DNA from 3 places in the Plantactinospora veratri genome. Region 1 is predicted to be linked to each of the others. Evidence: predicted binding sites of a transcription regulator. Region 1 holds the regulator's gene; each other region holds the start of a gene.
The links. The regulator HrcA, encoded in region 1, represses chaperone genes, less so after heat shock. The targets are predictions, from matches to a motif close to GGTTNGCACNCTCNNNNNGAGNGTGCNAACC.
Positions count from the first base shown of each region.

Region 2: V1634_RS31840 (FmdB family zinc ribbon protein) is a predicted target of HrcA. The motif match lies at 3,512-3,542, and genes of this name have one in related genera.
Region 3: groES (co-chaperone GroES) is a predicted target of HrcA. The motif match lies at 4,248-4,278, and genes of this name have one in related genera.

Region 1 is NZ_JAZGQL010000029.1:62,688-68,898, forward strand. Features, by position in the region: gene V1634_RS29240 (hypothetical protein) at 1-722, opposite strand, end outside; gene V1634_RS29245 (enoyl-CoA hydratase-related protein) at 811-1,596, opposite strand; gene hemW (radical SAM family heme chaperone HemW) at 1,614-2,837, shown strand; gene V1634_RS29255 (DUF4870 domain-containing protein) at 2,914-3,609, opposite strand; gene hrcA (heat-inducible transcriptional repressor HrcA) at 3,953-4,975, shown strand; gene dnaJ (molecular chaperone DnaJ) at 5,042-6,178, shown strand.
Region 2 is NZ_JAZGQL010000033.1:190,382-196,592, reverse strand. Features, by position in the region: gene V1634_RS31850 (diguanylate cyclase) at 1-2,721, opposite strand; gene V1634_RS31845 (5-formyltetrahydrofolate cyclo-ligase) at 2,823-3,437, shown strand; gene V1634_RS31840 (FmdB family zinc ribbon protein) at 3,566-3,964, shown strand; gene V1634_RS31835 (flagellar biosynthesis protein FlgA) at 4,186-4,806, shown strand; gene V1634_RS31830 (hypothetical protein) at 4,880-5,065, opposite strand; gene V1634_RS31825 (translation initiation factor 2) at 5,158-5,499, shown strand; gene V1634_RS31820 (DUF2231 domain-containing protein) at 5,558-6,043, opposite strand.
Region 3 is NZ_JAZGQL010000002.1:138,502-144,712, forward strand. Features, by position in the region: gene V1634_RS03285 (ATP-binding cassette domain-containing protein) at 1-821, opposite strand, end outside; gene V1634_RS03290 (sugar ABC transporter substrate-binding protein) at 987-2,084, opposite strand; gene ybaK (Cys-tRNA(Pro) deacylase) at 2,447-2,926, opposite strand; gene V1634_RS03300 (THUMP-like domain-containing protein) at 2,938-4,161, opposite strand; gene groES (co-chaperone GroES) at 4,410-4,724, shown strand; gene groL (chaperonin GroEL) at 4,804-6,211, shown strand, end outside.

The DNA of each region.
Region 1 (6,211 bases):
ACCAGCCAGTGCGCGTAACGCCACCCCACCTGCGGATCCGTCGTCGGCACGGCCAGACCGGTCAACTCGGCCGGTACCGAGGTCTCCAGCCGGCCCCAGTCCAGCTTCAGCCCGGCGGTCAGTGCCACCGCTGCCGCGTTACCGCGCATCGCCGGCTCCCGGCCCACCGTGCAGGCCACCGCGCCGGTGGCGTTGCCCAGCAGTGCCCGGGTCAGCACCTCGGACTCGTCCGCCCACTGCTGGTAGGCGTTGGGGAAGGCCGACCGCTGCACCCGCTGCGCCGCGACCGTGACCTCCATCTGCTCCCAGCCGCGGACCTTCTTCAGCGCGTTGTAGAACTTGGTCGCGGCGTAGCGCGGATCCCGGATCTGCTCCGGCGTGCCCCAGCCCTGACTGGGCCGCTGCTGGAAGAGCCCGACCGAGTCCCGGTCACCGCCGGCCAGGTTGCGCAGCCGGGACTCCTGGAACGCCGTCGCCAGGGCCACCACCACGGCCCGCTCCGGCATCTTGCGCCGGATGCCCACCGCGGCGATGGTGGCGGCGTTCGCCATCTGCTCGGCGTTCAACGCGACCCGGCCGTCCGCCTCGACCACGCAGCCGGGGGCGGCGCTGGGTAACGGCAGCTTGTGCCCGAACTCCCGGGCACCCAGGTAGACGCCGAAACCGGCAACCGCCGCGAGCGCCACGCCCGCCGCCACCACGGCCCGAGTCCGCACCGCCACCCCCTGCCCGATAGTCGGACACAGCCTACTTCGACCGCCCAAATTCCGGACCGGATCACGGTCGGGTCAGGGGCCGGCCGGGCCCGAGTCAGCTACCGGGTACCCAGCGGGCCGGCCGTTTCTCCCCGAACGCCGCGACACCCTCGCGCCCCTCCTCGGAGTGGAAGTACCGCACCGAGAGGTCGCGCAGCCGCGCCAGCTCGGCCCGGAAGCTCTCCGTCGAGCCGCGCCGGAGCAGTTCCTTCGCCCCGGCCAGCGCGCCGGGCGCGCCCCGGACCAGCGCCAGGCAGTACGAGGCGACCGTCTCGTCCAGCGCCTCGGCCGAGGTCACCGTGGTGACCAGCCCGATCTCGGCCGCCCGGCGGCCGTCGAAGGTGTCCCCGGTCAGATACAGCTCGGCGGCGGCCCGTGGTTGCAGCCGGGGCAGCACGGTCGCCGAGATCACCGCCGGGATCACCCCGAGCCGTACCTCGGTGAACGCGAAGGTGGCCTCCTGGGCGCAGATCGCGATGTCGGCCGCCGCGATCAGGCCGAGGCCACCGGCCCGGGCCGGCCCGCCGATCCGGGCCACCACCGGCTTCGGGCACTCCCAGATCGCCGCCAGCACGTCACCGAGCATCGCCACCGGCACCGTGCCCTCGCGGTACGCCGCCGCCGTCTCCTTCAGGTCCGCACCCGAGCTGAAGACCGGCCCGGTGTGCGAGAGCACCACCACCCGGACGTCGTCGTCGGCCGCCGCCGCGCCCAGCGCGTCGAGCAGTTGACCGAGCAGGGCGCTGGAGAGCGCGTTGCGGTTGCGCGGGCTGTCCAGGGTGAGAGTTGTCACTCCGTGCGTGGTAGACACCCGGACGAGCGGATCAGGGGCTGAGGTCATGCCGGCACACTAGTCCCATGCCTGGAGTGCTCCCAGCGGGCGAGCCCGTACCCGTCGACGGGGCGCTGCCCGACGCCGCCCTGGCCACGATGGGTGACCGTGGCTTCGGCGTCTACGTCCACGTGCCGTTCTGCGCCAGCCGCTGCGGCTACTGCGACTTCAACACCTACACCGCGACCGAACTCGGCGGTTCGGCGGGCCGGGACGGCTACGCCGACCAGGTACTCGCCGAACTGCGCCTGGCCCACCGGGTGCTGGCCGACCGGCCGCCGGCCCGGGTCGACACGGTCTTCGTCGGCGGCGGCACCCCCACCCTGCTGCCCCCGGACGACCTGGCCCGGATCCTCGACGGCATCGACCGGACCTGGGGGCTGGCCGCCGACGCCGAGGTCAGCACGGAGGCGAATCCGGAGTCGGTGACCCGGGACTCGCTGAAGGCGCTTCGGGCGGCCGGTTACACCCGGATCTCCCTGGGCATGCAGTCGGCCGCCCCACCGGTGCTGGCGATCCTGGACCGCCGGCACACCGCCGGCCGGGCGACCGAGGCCGCGCGGGAGGCCCGGGAGGTCGGCTTCGACCACGTCAACCTGGACCTGATCTACGGAACGCCGGGGGAGCGGGCGGAGGACTTCGCGGCGTCGCTTCAGGCGGTGCTGGCCGCCGGGGTCGACCACGTCAGCGCGTACGCCCTGATCGTCGAGGACGGCACCCGGCTGGCCGCCCGGATGCGGCGCGGCGAGCTGGCGTACCCGGACGACGACGTGGCGGCGGACCGCTACCTGGCCGCCGAGGCGGCGCTCTCCGAGGCGGGCTTCTCCTGGTACGAGGTCTCCAACTGGGCCCGTACGCCGGCCGCGGCCTGCCGGCACAACCTGCTCTACTGGACCGGCGGCGACTGGTGGGGTCTCGGCCCCGGCGCGCACAGCCACGTCGGCGGGGTCCGCTGGTGGAACGTCAAGCACCCGTCGAGTTACGCGGGCCGGCTGGCGGCGGGGCACTCCCCGGGGCAGGCCCGGGAGGTGCTGTCGACCGGGGAGCGGCGGGTGGAGGAGGTGCTGCTCGGGCTCCGGCTCGCCGCCGGGCTGCCGCTGTCGATCCTCGACGACGCCGGTCGGGCGGGTGCGGACCGGGCCCGCGAGACCGGGCTGCTGGACGGGGCGGCGTACGACGCGGGGCGGGCCGTGCTCACCCTGCGCGGCCGGCTGCTGGCCGACGCGGTGGTCCGGGACCTGCTGCCCTGACCCGATCCGCCGCGACCCCGGACGGCACGATGGCCCGCGCCGGATCCGGCACGGGCCATCGCAGAGGCGCTGGGTCTTACTTGATCATGCGGATGGTCATCGGGTACCGGTACAGCACACCCTCGTTGGCCTTCATGCCGGCGATGACCGAGAAGACCAGCACAATCACCCAGGCGACCAGCGGCAGGAAGAACAGCACGAGGGTGCACATCCCGACGATGAGCGAGACGATCGAGATGATGCCCCAGGTGATCTGGAAGTTGAGCGCCTCGACCGCGTGCGCGCGTACGGTCGGCGACTCGTTGCCCTTGGCCAGCAGCGCGACGAGCGAGGCGATGAAGCCGACCAGGATGCCGCCGAAGTGCGCGATCAGGGCCCAGGTCTTCTCGTCGCTGTTGGCGTAGCCGGACGGTGCCGGGGCGCCGTACGGGTTGCCCGGCGGCGGGTAGCCGCCCGGCGGCGGGTAGCCGGCACCGGGGTACCCGCCCGGGGGCTGACCACCGGGGGGCGGGTAGCCGCCACCGGGGGGCGGGTAGCCGCCGGCCGGCGGGTAGCCGCCACCGGGCGGGGGATAACCGCCACCCGAGGTCGGATAGGTCCCGCCACCTGAGGTCGGATAGGTCCCGCCACCCGACGTCGGGTACGTCCCGCCACCGGAAGTCGGGTACGTCCCGGCGCCCGAGGTCGGCGGGGGCGTGCCGGGCGCACCGTACTGGGGTGCGGCGGGCGGGGGGTATCCCTCGCCTGGTGTCGGGTATTGGCCCGGATTCATCGGGGTGGTCGGGTCCTGGGGCGGACCGCCGTATTCTCCGGGAGGGCGAGGCGGTTCAGTCATGGGGGTCACGGTAGGACTCCCGATCAACCAGCGCCAGCCGCCCCCCGAATTGAATCTGGACAATGCCCGACCGTACCTGCCAGGTCCACCGGGGTAGGGTGTGCTGGCAAGCCTGTTGTCCAGGTTCGGATATCCCCTCCAAACGATCATCGCGCCGGGTACGCCTTGGTCGTAGACTGGCACTCGCTACAGTCGAGTGCCAGGGCGGACCTGGCCCGACCGTCGTGGTCGCCCCGGTCGTTTCGCCCAACCGGGGCCGGGACGTCGCAGGGAGGTGAGGATGGGTCTCGACGACCGCAAGCTCGACGTGCTGCGCGCGATCGTGGAGGACTACGTCGCCACCCAGGAACCGGTCGGCAGCAAGGCCCTGGTCGAGCGGCACCAACTCGGGGTCTCCCCGGCCACCGTCCGCAACGACATGGCCGTCCTCGAGGAGGAGGGCTACATCCGGCAGCCGCACACCAGCGCCGGCCGGGTGCCCACCGACCGTGGTTACCGGCTCTTCGTGGACCGGCTCTCCCGGGTCAAGCCGCTCACTCCGGCCGAGCGCCGGGCGATCGAGCGGTTCATGGTCGGCGCGGTGGACCTCGACGACGTGGTGCACCGTACGGTCCGGCTGCTCGCCCAGCTCACCCGGCAGGTGGCCGTGGTGCAGTACCCGAGCCTGGCCCGCTCCGCCGTCCGGCACCTGGAGCTGGTGCCGATCTCCACCACCCGGCTGATGCTGGTCATGATCGCCGACACCGGTCGGGTGGAGCAGCGGCTGGTCGAGCTGCCCATCCCGATCACCGCCGACGACGTGACGGACCTGCGCCGGCTGGTCAACGAGCGGCTCGGCGGCAAGAAGCTGGCCGACACCCCGCCGCTGGTCCAGGCGCTGGTCGACGAGGTGCCCCCGGGGCTCTCCCCGGCGATGACCACGCTCGCCACGGTGCTGCTGGAGACCCTGGTCGAGCGGCACGAGGAGCGGATCGTGATGGCCGGCACCGCCAACCTGACCCGGGGCGGACTGCTCGACTTCCAGGGTTCACTGCGACCGATCCTCGAGGCGCTCGAGGAGGAGGTCGTCCTGCTCAAGCTGATCGGCGAGGTGGAGCCGAACACCCTCCAGGTGCGCATCGGCGACGAGAACGAGATCGACAATCTGCGGGCCACCTCGGTGGTCAGCACCGGATACGGTCCGGGTACGACCATCGTCGGCGGACTCGGCGTGTTGGGGCCCACCCGGATGGACTACCCGGGCACCATCGCCACGGTGCGGGCCGTGGCACGCTACGTCGGCGACGTGCTGGCGCAGAACTGACCACCAAGCTCACCCCTGACGACCGGCGGACGGTAACGCGAGACAGACATGAGGACACGGAACGCAGTGGCCAAGGACTACTACGGGATTCTCGGCGTCAGCCGGGACGCCTCCGACGACGACATCAAGCGCGCCTACCGCAAGCTGGCGCGGCAGTACCACCCGGACGTCAATCCGGATCCGGAGGCACACGAGAAGTTCAAGGACATCAACGCCGCGTACGAAGTCCTCTCGGACGACCAGAAGCGGCAGATCGTCGACCTCGGCGGCGACCCGCTCGCCCCCGGTGGCGGGCCCGGGGCCGGACCGGGCGGTGCCGGCGGGCCGTTCGTCGGCTTCCAGGACATCATGGACGCCTTCTTCGGTGCGGCGGGTGGCTCCCGGGGGCCGCGTCCGCGTACCCGGCCGGGTGCCGACGCCATCCTGCGACTCGAACTCGACCTGCACGAGACCGCCTTCGGGGTGGAGGCACCGATCGCGGTGGACACCGCCGTGCTCTGCACCACCTGCACGGGGGCGGGCACGGCGCCCGGCACCCACCTGGCCACCTGCGAGGCGTGCGGCGGGCGGGGCGAGGTGCAGTCGGTGCAGCGCACCTTCCTCGGCCAGGTCGTCTCGTCCCGGCCGTGCACCGTCTGCCAGGGGTACGGCACGGTGATCCCGCACCCCTGCCCGACCTGCGCCGGGGACGGCCGGGTGCGTACCCGCCGCTCGCTGACCGTCAAGATCCCGGCCGGGGTCGAGGACGGCATGCGGATCCGGCTCGCCCAGCAGGGCGAGGTCGGCCCCGGTGGCGGTACGGCCGGCGACCTCTACGTCGAGATCCACGAGCGTCCGCACGACGTCTACTCCCGCAAGGGCGACGACCTGCACTGCCGGGTGACCGTGCCGATGACCGCCGCCGCACTCGGTACCCGGCTGACCATCAAGACGCTGGACAGCGAGGAGCCGGTCGACGTCAAGCCGGGCACCCAGCCGGGCTCGACGCTGCGGCTGCGGGCCCGAGGAGTGCCCCACCTGCGCGGTACCGGCCGGGGCGACCTCTACGTGCACCTCGACGTGCGTACCCCGACCAAGCTCGACGCCGAGCAGGAGCGGATGCTGCGCGAGTTCGCCAAGACCCGGGGCGAGGAGGTCGCCGAGCTGACCAAGCAGGGCGGCTTCTTCTCCCGGATGCGCGACGCCTTCAACGGCCACGCCTGACCGGTACGCCCGACGGGCGCGTCGTGCGGGCGG
Region 2 (6,211 bases), on a different contig from region 1:
CTATCGGCCACGGCCCTGGCGCGGCGGTTGTGGCCCGGATAACGCGCCGTCCGGGCCGCCGTCCGCGGTGACCGGTCCGTCTCCGCCGGACCGCCCCGCCCGGGTCGGCCAGCCGCCGCCCGCGCCGGGCATCGGCCGGCCGCCGGCCCAGGGCAGCCCGTCGTCCGGCGTCGCCGCGCCGGCCCGGACCGGAATCTCCTCGATGGTCGGTCGGCCGCTGGGCATGGCGAGCTGGCCGCCGGGCATGGTTGGCTGGCCGCCGGGCATGGTTGGCTGGCCGGCCGTGGCCATCTGGTACGTGTTGCGGCCCGCCGCCTTCGCCGCGTAGAGCGCTTCGTCGGCCGCGGCCAGCAACTGCGGGCCGGTGGTGGCGTGGTCGGGATAGACGGCGACCCCGATCGACACGGTGACCGAGACCAGGGCCCGGACCGGGGCGACGGCGCCGGACCGGGGCCGGATCGCCATCGGGGTCTCCCGGACGGCCGCGCCGAGCCGTTCGGCCACCGTCGCCGCCCCCCGGGCATCCGTCTCCGGCAGCAGGACCACGAACTCCTCGCCACCCTGGCGGAAGGCGAGGTCCACCTCCCGCATCGCGCCCCGGATCCGCTGGGCGAACTCGGCCAGTACCGCGTCTCCGGCCGCGTGCCCGTAGGTGTCGTTGACCTCCTTGAACCGGTCGAGGTCGAGGGCGAGCACGCTGAGCATCCGGCCGAACCGGCTGGCCCGTTCGATCTCCCGCCGGATCGACTCCTTCAGATAACGGTAGTTCCAGAGCCCGGTCAGCGGGTCGGTAAGGGAGAGCCGCTGCGCCTCCTCGTGCATCCGGACGTTCTCCACCGCCACCGCCGCGTGGTCGGCGAAGGTACCCAGGGTGACCAGGTCGACGTCGTCGAACTCGTCCGCGCCGAGCCGGTCGTAGAGGGCCAGTACGCCGACCGGGATCCGCCCCACCCCGAACGCCAGCCCCGGACGCGCGGTACCCGGTTCGGCGCCGGTACCCGGCCAGCCGGCGGCGGTCGCCGGGCGCAGCGGTGGCGTACCGGTTCCCGGCTCCGCCCCCGGATACGCCGGCTGACCGGCCGTACCGGAGGACGGCAGCGGCACCGCGACGTACGTCCGGCAGCGCGGCTCGCGACCGTAGAGGCGCGGCCCGTCCCGGTCCAGCCGGCCCCGGCGCGGCTCACCGGTGGCCACGACCGTGCCGAGCAGCCCCTTGCCGAGCGGTACCCGCAGCGCCGGTGGATCCCCGGGCCGCTGCCGGTCGTCGGCCGGGCGGTCCGGGTCCGCACCCGCCGGTTGGCCGAGCCCGACGCCGCGCCGGTCGAGACCCTCGGTGCACTGGCTGACCAGGACTCCCGTCCTCGGATCGAGCAACAGCACCACTCCGGCCCGGGCCCCGGTCGCCGCCATCGCGGCCCGGAGCAGCAACTGGAAGATCCGGTGCAGGTCGTGCGAACTGGCCAGGGTGTCGCCGAGCACGGCGAGCTGCTCGCGCAACTGGTGCCGGCTGACGACCAGTGCCCGGAGGTAGGACTCCGCCTCCCGGGTCATCCGGTTGAAGCTGTCGGCGAGCCGGCCGACCTCGTCCGGGGACCGGACCGGCACCCGGGTCGCCAGGTCACCCTCGGCGACCCGGTCGGCGGCCCGGGCCAGCTCGGCCAGTGGCCGGGTGGCCGAGCGGGCCAGCCGGCCGGCGGCGAGCACCGCGAACACCGCGGCGAGCAGTACGACGATCGCCAGGGGTCCGTACCGGGTCACCGGCGGATCCCGGGGTACCGACAGCACCAGCGGCAGGGGCTGACCGGGGGCCGGGCCGACCCGCCGGACGTACCGGCCCCCGTTCGCCTGGACGACCTTGTCCCCGGAGATCCGCCGGGCGGCGGCGAGCACGGCCGCCCGGGCACCGGTCGACTCGGTACTCGGCGACTCGGCCCCCTGCGGTCCGGCGTCCGGAACTCCGCTCCCGGGCACCGCGGTTCCGGCGGACGAACCGGCGGACGACGAGACCGACGAGGAGGCGGACGCGGAGACGCTGCCCGGCGGCACACCACCGGCGGACGGGGAGGCGGTGCCGGGTGTGGTGCCGCCGACGGGTCCGGGAACCGGGGGCGCGAGTCCCGGTTCCGGCCCGAGGTCGGGAACGGGGCCCGGGACGGGGTCCGGGTTCGGGACGTGGTCGGACGGTGGCGTACCCGGGGAGGTCACGGCCGGCCCGGGTGCCTCCCGCAGCAGGGTCACCGCCGTCCCGCTGGCGGTGGCGAGCCGGCGGACGAACGCCGCGTCGAGGGCCTGCGCGGTCCAGACCGCGCCGGTCACCGATCCCGAGCCGTCCCGGAGTTCCACCCGGGCCGCCAGGGCCCGGGGCGCCGGACCGGTCCCGGCAGGGCCGTCGCAGGGCGCCCAGGGGCGGGCGGGTGCCGCCGGGGTGGCGAACTCGACCGTGTCGGCCGAGCCGATGATCACGACCGCGTCCGCCAGCCCCCGGGTCACCACCTCGCCCGCCGCGCCGGTCCGGCTGTCCGGATCGGCGAGTACGGCCAGCGCGCCGGCCGTGGCGTGCAACTGTCGGCAGAGCGCGCCGACCGACGTACGGACGGCTTCGGCGGCGAGGTTGAGCCGGTGTTCGGCCTGCTGGCGGCTTGCCGTGGCGACCGTACCGGCGACGGAGAGCGCGCCGAGCAGCACCGGTCCGAGCACGACGGCGAGGAAAGCTGTGGTCAACCGTCCACGCAGCGTCACTCATCCCCCCGGAAGCTCGGCACCCGATGCTGCGATGCTGACCCAACCGCAATGGTTAACCGGCCTGGTCCCGGGAGTGTTACGTGCCGGATTTTTCGGATGAAGGTGTCGGTCCGCGCAAGACCGCGCTCCGGGCCACCATGCTGGCCCGACGCCGGGCGCTGTCGGCTCCGGCCCGGCTGGCCGCCGCCGAGCGCCTCCGGGCCGAGTTGCGCGCCCTGGTCCAGCGGGTACGACCGCGTTTGATCACCGGTTACGTGCCGGTGGGCAGCGAGCCGGGCGGGGCCGGGTTGCCGGACGATCTGGTCGGCGCGCTGGGACCGACCGGGCGGCTTCTGCTGCCGGTACTCCGACCGGACCTCGACCTGGACTGGGCGCCGTACGCCGGCCCGGGTGCACTGGTGGCGGCCGGTCGGGGGCTGCGGGAGCCGGTGACCGACCGGCTCGGTCGGGGTGCGATCGGCGCCGCCGAGCTGGTCGTCGTACCGGCGTTGGCGGTCGACCGGCGCGGTGTCCGGCTCGGTCGCGGCGGCGGCTCGTACGACCGTGCCCTGGCCCGGGCCGCTCCCGGCGCTCTCACGGTGGCGCTGTTGCACGACGGCGAGCTGGTCGACTCGGTCCCGGCGATGGATCACGACCGTCCGGTACGGGCCGTGCTCACCCCTTCCGGCGGGCTCCAGCGCCTGGGGTCCGGTTGACGGCGGCCGGTCGGAGTCCCGCCCGGCGTCGGCCTGGACACTTCGGCTGGACGAAAACGGGTACGATGCCGCACCATTGGCACTCGGATACGTCGAGTGCCAACAGGCTGCAAGATCCGGAGGGGAACGTGCCCACCTACCAGTACGCCTGCACCGAGTGCGGCCACCAGCTCGAGGCGGTGCAGTCCTTCACCGACGAGCCGTTGACCGAGTGCCCGGCGTGCGAGGGTCGCCTGCGCAAGCTCTTCAACTCCGTCGGCATCGTGTTCAAGGGCTCCGGCTTCTATCGGACCGACTCCCGGAGCAACGGTTCGGAGGGCGGCGGTTCCACGGCGAGCAAGTCCGACTCGACGAAGAGCGACTCCGCGAAGAGCGACTCGGCGAAGAGCGGCTCCGGCGGCGACTCGGGTTCGACCGGCGGAGGCACCTCCGGCAGCGGCGGAGCCGCCGGCTCGTCCAACGGGGCGTCGAGCGGGTCCGCCAGCAAGCCGAAGGCGGCATCCTCCTCCTCGACCAGTACGACCTGACGGCCGCCAGCCTCCCGCCCCGGCCGACCGGCGATCTGCCGTCCTCCCCCGACCGGTCGGGGATGGTGCCGCCGCGGCGGTCGGGAAAAGTTATCCACAGCCCTCCGAGTTATCCACAGGCTGTGAGTTCTCCGCTGCCTCCCCGGGCTGACCTGGCCTAGCCTGCTGCGCACCGGACGGTGCCGACCTCGCTGGCGCCGCCGGGCCGAGGGAGGTTCGCCGTGGCGATCGACCGTACGCCCACCCGTCGGGACACCACCCTGAGCCCGACCCGCTGGCCGCGCCCCGGCGCCGGCTCGATACTGCGCTGGCTGCTGGTGGCCGCCCTGTTGACGCTCGCGCTCGGTGCGCTCCATCTGCGCGGGCCGACGTCGTCCTGTCCCGCGCCGTCGGCCGGCCCCGCCGGCGGCGCGGGTGGGCCGTCCCGGTCCGGCGGTCCGGTCGCCGGCACGGGGCTCGCCGGGCCAGCCGGGGCGAGCCCGGCGCAGAGCGGACCGGCGGCACGCCCCAGCGGATCGCCGGGTGGGTCGGCAGCCCCGAGCGGGGTGCCGGTGCCGGAGGGGACCGTGGGGGTGCCGATCCGGCTCGCCGAACCGGCCGCGCTGACCGTGGCCCGGCCGGGAGCCCGGGTGGATCTTCTCGCGGCACCCGGCGGTGACCAGGCGGGTCGGACACCGAAGCCGACCGTACTGGCCACCCGGGTGCTGGTGCTCGACGTGCTGGGGCCGGGCCAGACCGACGACGCGGCCAGCGCCATCTACCTGGCGCTCCGCCCCGACCAGGCCCATCGTGCGGTCGGGATGCCGGAATCCACCCGCTTTGCGATCATCGTTCGCTCGTAGCCGCCTCGCGGCCCGAGCCGCCGACCGGCCGCGCGTGGGCAGACTCTCCGCGACCTGGACGAGTTGGGCGCGGTCAGCCCCAGTGCGGTGGGCGCTCGGCCAGTAGCCGCTCGTCGTTGGAGTTTGGCCGCTCGCCCCAGCCCCGGTCGGTGTCGTCCACCGACTGCTCCGGCGGCACCCGGCGGTCGCCGGTCGACCTGACCGGCCGCTCGTCGTCCCGCCCGCCACTCGTGCTGTGCTGCTTCTCCGTCCCGGACACCCGCCAAGCGTACTCGGGCGGCTGGGCCGACAGCTCCGTCGGGACAGCGGGCGAGGGGCCGCGGAGGGCTCGGGTTGGTAGCGTCGGACAGCGTGACGACGCAGAGCGGGAACTCCGCCGATGACGCCTTCTGGCGTCGACCCACCGGACCACCCGCCGACGCCCCGGAGCCCACGGCAGGGTCCCCGGCACCGCCACCGGTACGGCCCGAGAGTCACTATCCCGGCCCGCCACCGAGCGTCACTCCACCGCCGGGCTGGCGCCCACCGCTACACGTACAGCCGGCGGCGCCACGGCCACTGCCGGGCCAGGACCATGCCGCACTGGACGCCGAGGAGGGGAGCGCACGGACGCTGACCTACGGAGTCGGCATGGTCGGCGGTGCGGTGGTACTGGTACTGATGTGCCTGCTCTGCTCCCGGGCCCTCTTCTGACCCGGCGGCGTCCGGCCGGCCACCCGGCGGCCCTCGGCCGGGACCAGAGGACGCCCGGCTAGAGGACGCCCTGCCAGACCGCCTCGGCGCCGGTGTCGCCGGTGAGGTAGACGTACCAGACGTTGAGCGCGGCGAGCACCACCACGATCGCGCCGAGCAGCAGGTTGAGCCACCCCGGCAGGGACCGCTCCCGGGTGAACCGGGGGCTGGTCACCACGAGCAGCACCAGCGTCACCACGCCGAGGGCGAGACTCCACCAGAGGGCCAGTTCGCCGTAGCCCTGGTGCTCCACCACCTTCTGGAGGATCTCCGGACCGTAGCCCTTGGCGGTCAGTACCTCCTGAAGTTCCTCACCGGACTGCACCGCGAAGAAGGCGGCGACCGGCGCGACCACCGCCAACACCGCCGCCGCCCAGTCGAGCCGGCTGCGGAACCGGGGCAGCACGGCGTACCCGGTGGAGACCAGCGCGAGCAGCGGCACGAAGACGACGGCCGCGTGCACCAGCAACGCGTGTGCGGGGAGACCCATGACTTCCCTGAACACCGACGCCTCCTTGCTACCGCTCCCGACGGGAGCCAACGGACGGTACGAGAATTCGATCACGTCATCCGCGACCTATACCGGTACACGGGGATCGAGCCGGGGCGGTTCACCCGGGTTCCACCTCCGGTGACACCGGGTACGTGTGGCGGGCGCCACGATCGACTCGCA
Region 3 (6,211 bases), on a different contig from region 1:
ACTCCTGCGGTCGTCGTCTCGGTGCTGGGTGGGGTGTCGTGCTTGCCGTTGCCGTTGCCGTTCTCGCCGGTCAGCCCGAGGCCGCCGCTGCGCCCGGCGGTGATCAGTTCGACCACCTGGGCGTGCGTGACGTCGCTGGTCCGCAGCTGCGCGACCATCTGCCCGAGATAGAGCATGGCGATCTGGTCGGAGACGGCGAAGACGTCGTTCATGTTGTGCGAGATGAGCACGACGGCGAGACCGTTGTCGGCCAGCCGGCGGACCAGCTCGAGCACCTGGGCGGTCTGCGCCACGCCCAGCGCGGCGGTCGGCTCGTCGAGGATGACGACCCGGCTGTTCCAGAGCACGGCCTTGGCGATCGCCACGGTCTGCCGCTGCCCGCCGGAGAGGCTGGAGACGTGCTGCCGCAGCGACTTCACGGTCCGCACGGAGAGCCCGGCCAGGGTCTCGGCGGCCATCTGCTCCATCGTGGGCTCGTCGAGGACGATGCCGCTGCGCTTCTCCCGGCCGAGGAACATGTTCTGCACGATGTCGAGGTTGTCGCAGAGCGCGAGGTCCTGGTAGACGACCTCGATGCCGAGGATGGCGGCGTCCCGGGGGTTGTGGATGTGCACCGGTCGGCCCTCGAAGAGGATCTCGCCGCCGTCGGCCGAGTGGATGCCGGCGACGCACTTGACGAGGGTGGACTTGCCGGCGCCGTTGTCGCCGACGAGTGCCGTCACCTCGCCGGGGTTGACCGACAGGTCGACGTCGCGGAGGACCTGGACGGGACCGAAACTCTTGTCGATCCCGCGCAGCTCCAGCAGGGGTGTCGCGGACACGGGTTGGTCTCCTTTACGCGGGTGTCCGGTGGCGGGTGCCGATCGCGGGGTGTCCGATCACGGATCCGGTCCAGTTCTTCTGAGCGGCGAGGACGCCGCCCGGTACGGATGGTTCCGTACCGGGCGGCGTCTCGGCGGGGCAGTCGAGCCGCAGCCGTCGTACGGTCAGCTCACGCCGGCCTCGGTGCAGGCGGCGGCGAACGCGTCCTTGCAGAGTTCTTCCTTGGTGACGTAGCCGTCGGCGACGACGTCCTTGACGTTCTCCTTGTAGATGGCCTTCGGCTCCAGCAGCACGGCCGGCACGTCCCGGTTGCCCTCCGGGTCCCGGACCGTGGTGGGTGCGGCCTTCTTCTCGCCCTTGGCCAGCGCGATCGCCAGTTCGGCGGCCGCGTCGGCCTCCTTCTTGACCGCCTTGTAGACGGTCATGCACTGGTCACCGACGAGAATGTTCTGCAGGCCCTGCACGGTGGCGTCCTGGCCGGTCACCGGGACCTTGCCGTTGAGCTTGTTCCGCTTCAGCACTGAGATGACCGCGTTGCCGAGCCCGTCGTTCGCGGCCAGTACGCCGTCGATCTTGCCGTTCTGCTGGGTCATCATCTGCTCGAAGATCGTGCCGGCCTGGGCGTTGTCCCAGGCGGGTACCCACTGGTCGGGGCCCTTGACGTACTCCTTGGAGTCGTACTTGGCCTTCAGCACGCCGTCGTAGCCGTTCTTGAAGAGCGTGGCGTTGTTGTCGGTCTCCGAGCCGTTCAGCTCGGCGATGACCGGGTTCTTGGCACCCTTGTCGGTCAGGCACTTGACGAGACCCTCGCCCTGGAGCTTGCCGACGGCCTCGTTGTCGAAGCTGACGTAGTACTCGGCCGAGCCGCCGAGGGTCAGCCGGTCGTAGTCGATGGTGAGTACGCCCTGGCTCTTGGCCTTGTCCAGCACCGCCTTGCCGGTGCCGGAGTCCAGGTTGACGATCATCAGGACGTTGACGCCCTCGGTCATCATCTGGTCGGCGATGGTCTGGAACTGCGCCTTGTCGCCCTGGGCGTTCTGGATGGTGGACTCGACGCCGGCGGCCTTGAACGCCGCCTCCAGGTATTTGCGGTCCGCGGTCTCCCAGCGGACCGAGGAGGCGCTGTCCGGAAGGATGACGCCGATCTTCGGCTTCCGCTCGGCGGTGCTACCGCTGCCGTCGCCGGAATCGTCGCCGCAGGCGGCGAGCCCGCCCGTGGTCAGCAGGCCCACGGCGGCGATGGTGAGGATCCCTCTGCGCATTGCACGGGTCCTTTCGGGGTGGGTGTGGTGTCTCGGGTTCCAGCGGTGGTACGCCTGGACGGTCGCCGTGCGCCCCGGTGGCCTCCCCCCGTTGGGCTGCCTGGAAAGCGGCTCCGCCGGGTCGTGCTCCGGCGGGGCGTCGGTGGGCTGCGGCGACCGCCCGCCTCACTTTTGTTGTGTCCGGCAACGTATTGCGCGAAGACTCCTCGGGGCAAGGTCACCGAGGCCATGAGTTTGTTGTTCGCGATAACAATTCGGCAACGTGACCGAAATCCCGGGATCGGCCCGTGGCGATACGCCGGAAATGATCGTTCCTGTGCCGGCACGCGTGCGGCGACCGCACCGCGCGGCCGAGCCGCGGATCAGGGCGCGGCGACCGGGGCGGTGGTGGCCGAGGTGAGCCGGATCAGGTCGGCCGGGGCGAGTTCGAGTTGCAACCCCCGGCGGCCCGCCGAGACGTAGATGGTGGGGAAGCGCTCGGCGGAGGCGTCGACCACGGTACGCAGCGCCCTGCGCTGCCCCAACGGACTGATCCCGCCCCGGACGTAGCCGGTGGTCCGCTCGGCCAGCGTCCGGTCGGCCAGTGTCGCCCGCTTGCCACCCACCGCCGTCGCCAGCGTCTTCAGGTCGAGTTCGCCGGTGACCGGTACCACCGCCACGGTCAGCACCCCGTCGACGCTGGCGACCAGCGACTTGAAGACCCGCTCCGGCGGTACGCCGAGCGCCGCCGCCACCTCGGCGCCGTAGTTCGGCGTCTCCGGCGCGACGTCGTACGGGTGCAGCGTGTGCGGAATCCGCTGCCGCGTCAGCAGCGCGGTCGCCGGTGTGCCCCTGCCCGCCACGCCTGAGCACACTACCCGGGCGACGCGGACCGCTCCGGGGCCGGCACCGGACGGCAGAGCAGCACCGTGGGAGCGTCGGCGACCCGGGTCAGCACCAGGCTCACCGGCTCGCTACCGGTCAGCCGCAGGTCGCGACGGAGCCGCTCCGGCTCCAGCGCCGAACCCCGCTTCAGGATCTCCGCCCGCCCGACGTCGAGGTCGCGCAGCCGGGCCCGCAGCCGCTTCAGCGAGAAGGGCAGCGACTCGAGCACCTCCAGGCAGCGGGCGTACGGGGTGGGCCGGGCGGTGTCGGCGTAGACGTACGCGATCTCGGGGTCGGCGAGGGTGCCGTCGACCGTACCGGCGAACTCGGCGACCAGGTGCGCCCGGACCACCGCCGGGTCCGGGTCGTAGAGGTAGCGCCGGACCGGACCGACCGGGGCCCGGCGGGTCCCGTCGCCGGTCAGTTCCCGCACCGCCGTCCCGGCCAGCAGGGTGGCCCGGCGGGGTGCGGCGGCGAGCGGTCCGGACCAGACGGTCGCCTCGACCAGGTCGCCGTCGACGCTGACCCACTCGCCCTCGGCGCCCGCCGGCAGCAGCCGGTGGTCGATCCCGGGCGCGACCTTGAAGACCGTCCGGGGGACCCGGTCGGCCAGGCCGAGCAGGAAGTCCCAGGGCGGGGAGTAGGCGGCCGGGTCGAAGATCCGCCGGCCGGTGCCGGCCCGGCGCCGGGCCGGGTCGCAGAAGACCGCGTCGACCGGGTCGGCGACGGCGGTGACGTCGAACCGGGTCGCGTCGCCGACGGTCACGGTGAACCGGTCGGCCACCCCGGCCGCCTCGGCGTTCGCGGCGGCCATCGCCGCGGTGACCGGGTCGGCCTCCACGCCGTACACCCGGATGCCGGCCCGGGCGGCGGCGAGCGCGTCGGCGCCGAGACCGCAGCCGAGGTCGACCAGGGTGGCCACTCCGGCGGCGCGTAGCCGGGCGGCCCGCCGGGCCGCGACCCCGGCCCGGGTGGCCTGCTCCAGCCCGGCCCGGGTGAAGAACATCCCGGCCGCCGCCGGGCCGAACTTGGCGGTCGCCCGGCGCCGCAGCTCGGCCTGGGTCAGCGCGGCGGCGGCCAGCCCCGGGGGTACCCCGGCCGAGCGCAGCGCGGCGGCCGCGCCCAGCGGGTCGCCGCCGGCCAGCTCGGCGGCGGTGGCCAGCGCGGTTTCCCCGTCCGGGGTACGCAGCGCGGCGAGCTGCTCGGAATCCACCGGAGCATTGTGCCCACCGGGGCCGGTCACGGGCGTGTCGGGTTGGCACTCTCCTTGACGGAGTGCTAGCCGTCGGCATAACCTGCGGTTAGCACTCTCAAACCGAGGGTGCCAGCTTTCGGGCCGTTGTCCGGGAGCTGAACGCCAGGCGGACCGGCACCCGCGACGACGGACCCGCCCGGTGGCATGTGGCAGATTGACGCTGGTCGGCTCGCCGGCCGGCACAGAAACCAGTACCCCAGGAGGGTATGCCCGTGACTACCGCGACCAAGGTTGCGATCAAGCCGCTCGAGGACCGGATCCTGGTCCAGGCGAACGAGGCTGAGACGACCACGGCGTCGGGCATCGTGATTCCCGACACCGCCAAGGAGAAGCCGCAGGAGGGCACCGTCCTCGCTGTCGGCCCCGGCCGTTTCGACGACGACGGCAACCGGATCCCGGTTGACGTGAAGGTCGGCGACACGGTCATCTACTCGAAGTACGGCGGCACCGAGGTCAAGTACGCCGGCGAGGAGTACCTGGTGCTCTCCGCCCGCGACGTCCTCGCCGTCATCGAGAAGTGATCTGACTGATCCAGTGACGTTGCCCCGGACCGGCCCTGCCGGGCCGGGGCAACGCTCGTGAAGGGACCCTGTTTACACAATGGCGAAGATTCTGAGCTTCTCGGATGACGCCCGGCACCTGCTGGAGCACGGTGTCAACACGCTCGCGGACACGGTCAAGGTCACTCTCGGCCCGCGCGGGCGCAACGTCGTCCTGGACAAGAAGTTCGGTGCTCCGACGATCACCAACGACGGCGTGACCATCGCCAAGGAGATCGAGCTCACCAACCCGTACGAGAACCTCGGCGCGCAGCTGGTCAAGGAGGTGGCGACCAAGACCAACGACGTCGCCGGCGACGGGACCACCACCGCCACCGTGCTGGCCCAGGCCATGGTCCGGGAGGGGCTGCGCAACGTGGCCGCCGGAGCCGGGCCGGCCGCGCTCAAGCGGGGCATCGACCTGGCCGCCGAGAAGATCTCCGAGGCGCTGCTGGAGAAGGCCGTCGAGGTGGGCAGCCGGGAGTCGGTCGCGAACGTGGCGACCATCTCGGCGCAGGACGCCACCATCGGTGACCTGATCGCCGAGGCGATGGAGAAGGTCGGCCGGGACGGTGTGATCACCGTCGAGGAGGGTTCGACGCTCGCCACCGAGCTGGAGGTCACCGAGGGCCTCCAGTTCGACAAGGGCTTCATCTCGCCGAACTTCGTCACCGACACCGAGTCGCAGGAGGCGGTGCTCGACGAGCCGTACATCCTGATCACGACCCAGAAGATCTCCTCGATCGAGGAGCTGCTGCCGCTGCTGGAGAAGGTCCTCCAGACCGCGAAGCCGCTGCTGATCATCGCCGAGGACGTGGAGGGGCAGGCGCTCTCCACCCTGGTCGTCAACGCGATCCGCAAGACCGTCAAGGTCTGCGCGGTGAAGGCGCCCGGCTTCGGTGACCGGCGCAAGGCGATGCTCCAGGACATGGCGATCCTGACCGGCGGCGAGGTGGTCGCCCCCGAGCTGGGCTACAAGCTCGACTCGGTCGGCCTGGAGGTGCTCGGCACCGCCCGCCGGGTGGTCGTCGACAAGGACAACACCACCGTGATCGACGGCCGGGGCCGGGACAACGACGTCGCCGAGCGGATCACCCAGATCCGCAAGGAGATCGAGGCGTCCGACTCCGACTGGGACCGCGAGAAGCTCCAGGAGCGGCTGGCCAAGCTCTCCGGCGGCATCGCGGTGATCAAGGCCGGTGCGGCTACCGAGGTCGAGATGAAGGAGCGCAAGCACCGCATCGAGGACGCCATCGCCGCGACCAAGGCCGCGGTCGAGGAGGGGACCGTACCGGGCGGCGGCGCCGCGCTGGTGCAGATCCTCTCCGCGCTCGACGGTGACCTCGGGCTGACCGGTGACGAGAAGGTGGGCGTCTCGATCGTCCGCAAGGCGCTGGTCGAGCCGCTGCGGTGGATCGCCCAGAACGCCGGCCACGACGGCTACGTGGTGGTGCAGAAGGTCGCCGAGC